2 regions of the Pelatocladus sp. genome follow, and region 2 is predicted to be linked to the other one. Evidence: riboswitches for the same ligand, from Rfam matches in the RefSeq annotation. Region 2 holds a riboswitch; the other holds the start of a gene.
What was found. A riboswitch is a leader RNA that binds a small molecule or an ion and turns the genes downstream of it on or off. The one in region 2 is predicted to bind cobalamin.
Positions count from the first base shown of each region.

Region 1: linked by a shared signal. The riboswitch ahead of AC5JMK_RS13545 (TonB-dependent receptor plug domain-containing protein) and the one ahead of AC5JMK_RS23875 (energy-coupling factor ABC transporter permease) in region 2 are both predicted to bind cobalamin.

Region 1 is NZ_JCACKS010000170.1:97-2,300, reverse strand. Features, by position in the region: gene AC5JMK_RS13545 (TonB-dependent receptor plug domain-containing protein) at 1-771, opposite strand, end outside; cobalamin riboswitch at 791-940, opposite strand; gene AC5JMK_RS13540 (hypothetical protein) at 901-1,086, shown strand; cobalamin riboswitch at 1,184-1,326, shown strand; gene AC5JMK_RS13535 (DUF1636 domain-containing protein) at 1,658-2,068, shown strand.
Region 2 is NZ_JCACKS010000240.1:6,642-8,845, reverse strand. Features, by position in the region: gene AC5JMK_RS23880 (BlaI/MecI/CopY family transcriptional regulator) at 105-506, shown strand; cobalamin riboswitch at 682-821, shown strand; gene AC5JMK_RS23875 (energy-coupling factor ABC transporter permease) at 848-1,621, shown strand; gene AC5JMK_RS23870 (energy-coupling factor ABC transporter substrate-binding protein) at 1,608-1,910, shown strand; gene cbiQ (cobalt ECF transporter T component CbiQ) at 1,907-2,204, shown strand, end outside.

The DNA of each region.
Region 1 (2,204 bases), on a different contig from region 2:
AACATCATTGTTTTCTCTGGTTCCCTCGAAGTTCGCCTCTGGGATGGAAAAAGGGTAGTTATTTTCAGCTTCGGTACGGTTATATCCCAAAACCCAACCAATATTTCCTACTCTCCCACTACTATTGATAGTCTGCTGATTTAATCCATAAGCGCCAAAAGTCACACCCGCTTGGGTTGTTACTTTCTCTGTGGGACGACCAGTGATAATACTAATCACACCTCCAATCGCAGAGGAACCGTAAAGGGTAGAACCTCCTCCTGGTAAAACTTCTATTCGTTCAATAATGTTGCTGGTAATTTCGGAAAGGTCAAAACCACCGCCACCGAGATTGTTAATTGGTCTACCATCAAGTAAAATCAATACTTGTTCGGAGTTAGAACCCCGAATAAATTGACCGCTTAAAGCATTCACTTCTGTTCCGACTGTCCCATCAGGTAAGATTCCGGGGAGAAAACGCAACGCTTCTGTGACATTGCGCGCCCCCTGGGCTTCGATTTCTTCACCTGTAATCACATATACTGGTCGAGTAGAATCTTTGACTGTTCCTTCGCGGCGAAAGGGGGAGAAAACAGGCTGATTCAATAGCGTGTCGATGACTGTCAGTTCAATATCAGGTTCCTGTTCATCCGTATTTTGGGCAATTTTTTCTGGTTGTGGAATTTCGACCGCATACACAACATAATTCCACAATATCAAAGTTGTCATTGCACCCATACTACATACAATGACTTTTACCGCCCAACGGTAATTAAAAAGAATATTTTGCATCTGTACCTCGCAGATAAGTGTATGTTTTTTACCTCTGGCGGGCATTCTGACTCAGAGACGAATACTTCGAGTCTCATCACAGCTGCGGGACAGCATCGGATTTACACCGAATTTTCCCCGTTACCTCTGATGGCTGTTCCCCATCAGAACCAAGGTCTGGTTGTAATTTACCATGCTCGTATCTCAATGCAAATAAGAGAAATAAGAATTGTTGCATTTAGATTTGTAGAGCGATCGCGCCCAGTACAGATGCCGAAGGTGTATGCAGAACTTTTCGATCAAGCTAAAATTAGTTACTGTCGGGGCGAATATTAGTACTACTAAGTTGCAGCATTACAAATCTACCCTATTTTTGTTTATCTTTTCTGATACTGAATCAAATTACAAAGTAATAAGTTACAAAACTGTGGTATCATCAAAAGGATGATTCGGTTCTAGTGGGAAACAGTCACTAGAGGTAACGGGGAAAGTCCGGTGCAAATCCGGCGCTGTCCCGCAGCTGTAATGAGGCTTATGCTTCAAAGTCAGAATGCCCGCCGAAAGTACAACAAACTCCCATCTGCGAGGTACAGATGAATAACGCAATCAATACTCTCTCTATTAAACAGGATTACTGTCTCATAGTGTCAGACATACCCCACGCACTACAAATTTCTATGAGATTGTAGATATTTTCCTAAACACATCAATACGTACACACAGAAGGTTGATAGATACAAACCTGAAAACCCAGTTGTATCCTATCCTTCGCTTCACATAAAAGTAACTTTGCGCCTACTCTTCCCTAGAAGATACTAACGTGTAGCTTGCGGTGGCGTTACGTTAGCTTCCTGTAGGGTATGTGTGAGGCTACTTCATACTATCAATCGGCAAAGCCTGAAAATTAATGAACAACAAACAGCATACTTTATTCGTCTGCACGACCTGCGCCAGCCTGTGGCAAGATGGTAAGCGGATTGGTGAAAGTGGCGGACAGCAGCTATTACAACAACTTCAACAACTGGCACAAAATTGGGAATTGCAAAACAAATTCTCCATTCAAGGAGTTGAATGTATGAGTGCTTGTAACCGTTCTTGTGTAATTGCTTTTGTTGCGTCAGGGAAACCAACCTATTTATTTGGCGATTTACCAAATGATAGTTGTGCATCTGCGATACTGCAATGTGCTAGTCAATACTATGCGAAAGGCGATGGTTCACTACCTTGGTCAGAACGACCTGAACCTCTCAGAAAAGGGATTCTAGCAAAGATTCCACCACAAAGTAAATGGACGCAATTAAATATAAGTTGTTGTTAATTGAAGACTGGGTGAAAAAACTCTTGAGCAGAAAAGCAGGGGAGCTATAGCCCACAATTCTACTCGGCTTTGAACCTTATATTTTTGGTAAAAATTACCAGTTTCTAATTCATAGTGCCTAATTATTTAACCTTCA
Region 2 (2,204 bases):
TCAAGTCTGTTAATGTACTTTGCGAGCTTAATCTCAATTAGTGATAGAGATAGTTAATTTTTATTCTGATGCCCTTTCCCTACACTTCAATTTAATGCAACATAATGTCTCCTTTACCTAACTATCGTCCTCAGAAACTCTCCCTTGGTTTCTTGGAGAAAGAAATTTTGCACATCATCTGGGAACTAGGTAGCGTCACCGTCAAAGATGTGCATGAACGTATTTTGGCTGATTCAAAGCGACGGCTAACCTCTGCTTCAGTGACAACTGTCCTCAATCGTTTGACTAAAAAAGGATGGCTTGTATGCAATAAAGAGAGTCGTCGGAATTACAGATGGCAAGCACTAGTATCACAACAAGAGGCGCAGATACTCCAAGCTTATGAACAGCTGCATCAATTCTTGGCAGTAGGTAATCCAGATGTGGTTGCAGTCTTTGCCGATAGCCTGGATCAAGATAGTTTAGAAAAGTTTGAAGCGATCGTCCGTATTTTGCCGAGGCATTAAACCTGAATTTGATCCGCCAATGCAATACGAACAAACAAAGCGGGCGTTGGTGAATAGAAGTATGAATCAGGCGATCGCTCTAATTCATACTTATTTCCCTGATCGATGACTTGTAGCTAACCTGCGGCAGCTAGCTGTGTTGGTAAAAAATCGCGGCTCAAAATTCTGCAATAATGATATAGTTACTCCCATCGGTTCTGATGAAAAGCAGCCATCAGACGCAAGGGGGAAAGTCCGGTGCAAATCCGGCGCTGTCCCGCAACTGTGAACCAAAATTGGGTGAGTCAGGATGCCCGCCGATGGGAACCAATTCGTTGACATAAATCTGCGAGGTACAGATTATGAAAAGAAAACAGGCGTTAGTCAGTCTAACCCTGATGGGAGTTATCAGTTTTTACCTAGTAATTGGTTTACCCAAACCCGCCTATGCCATGCACATTATGGAAGGTTTTTTACCAGTGCAGTGGGCGATTTTTTGGTGGATTGTGGCATTACCATTTTTTATATTAGGATTGCGTAGTCTAACTCGCATTACCCAAGCTAACCCACAGCTAAAACTACTACTGGCCTTGGCTGGTGCTTTCACATTCGTACTGTCAGCGTTAAAAATCCCTTCGGTTACAGGTAGCTGTTCTCATCCAACAGGGACGGGGTTAGGTGCGGTGCTGTTTGGGCCGCTTACTGTGTCGGTTTTGGGTGGTTTAGTGTTGTTGTTTCAAGCTTTGTTACTAGCGCATGGCGGCTTGACAACACTGGGAGCAAATGCTTTTTCGATGGCGATCGCTAGACCATTTGCCGCTTACTGGATATATAATTTGACAATCAAGTTGGGTGGTAAAGACAAAATCGCCATATTTCTAGCAGCTGCGATCGCAGATTTACTCACATACGTTATCACTTCTATCCAACTTGCCCTAGCTTTTCCTGCACCTGTTGGTGGGTTTATCGCTTCATTTACCAAGTTCGCCGGAATTTTTGCCATAACTCAAGTTCCCTTAGCAATTAGTGAAGGATTGCTAACTGTATTAGTGTGGAATTGGCTGCAATCTTATAATCCTCAAGAATTGGAACTATTGCAATTAATCAAACGAGGAAATGGCAATGAGTCAATCTAAAAAAGGGTTGAGTAATTGGGTATTGGTGGTAGCTGTATTAGCTTTAGCAATTGCACCGTTAATCTTTGTCCGTGATGCGGAATTCGCTGGTGCAGATGGCAAAGCAGAAGAGGCTATAAATGAAATTCAACCGGAATATAAACCCTGGTTTAAATCATTTTTTGAACCCGCTAGTGGGGAAATAGAAAGCTTATTATTTGCTTCGCAAGCAGCTTTGGGTGCTGGAGTCGTTGGTTATGCAATTGGGTTATATAAAGGACGTTCCCAACAACGAAAACGTGAAGAATGAGCCTGCAACTAGATACTTTGGCTTACACTAATCGGCTGCGAAGATTGCCACCAGAACATAAACTGATTTTTGCATTTACTACTCTTGCTATTTCCCTTGCAACCCATCCCTTAGTGCAAATTTTAATGGTGCTTTGGATGAGTATTTGGACAATGATTTATGCCAGAATTCCGGCTAGAGTTTATTTTCGGTTGTTAATGTTCACCATAGTTTTCTGTTTGACAAGTTTACCAGCCCTAATGGTAAATGGAGTTGCAATAACTAATTTACAAAACGTCAAATTAGATTCGTGGT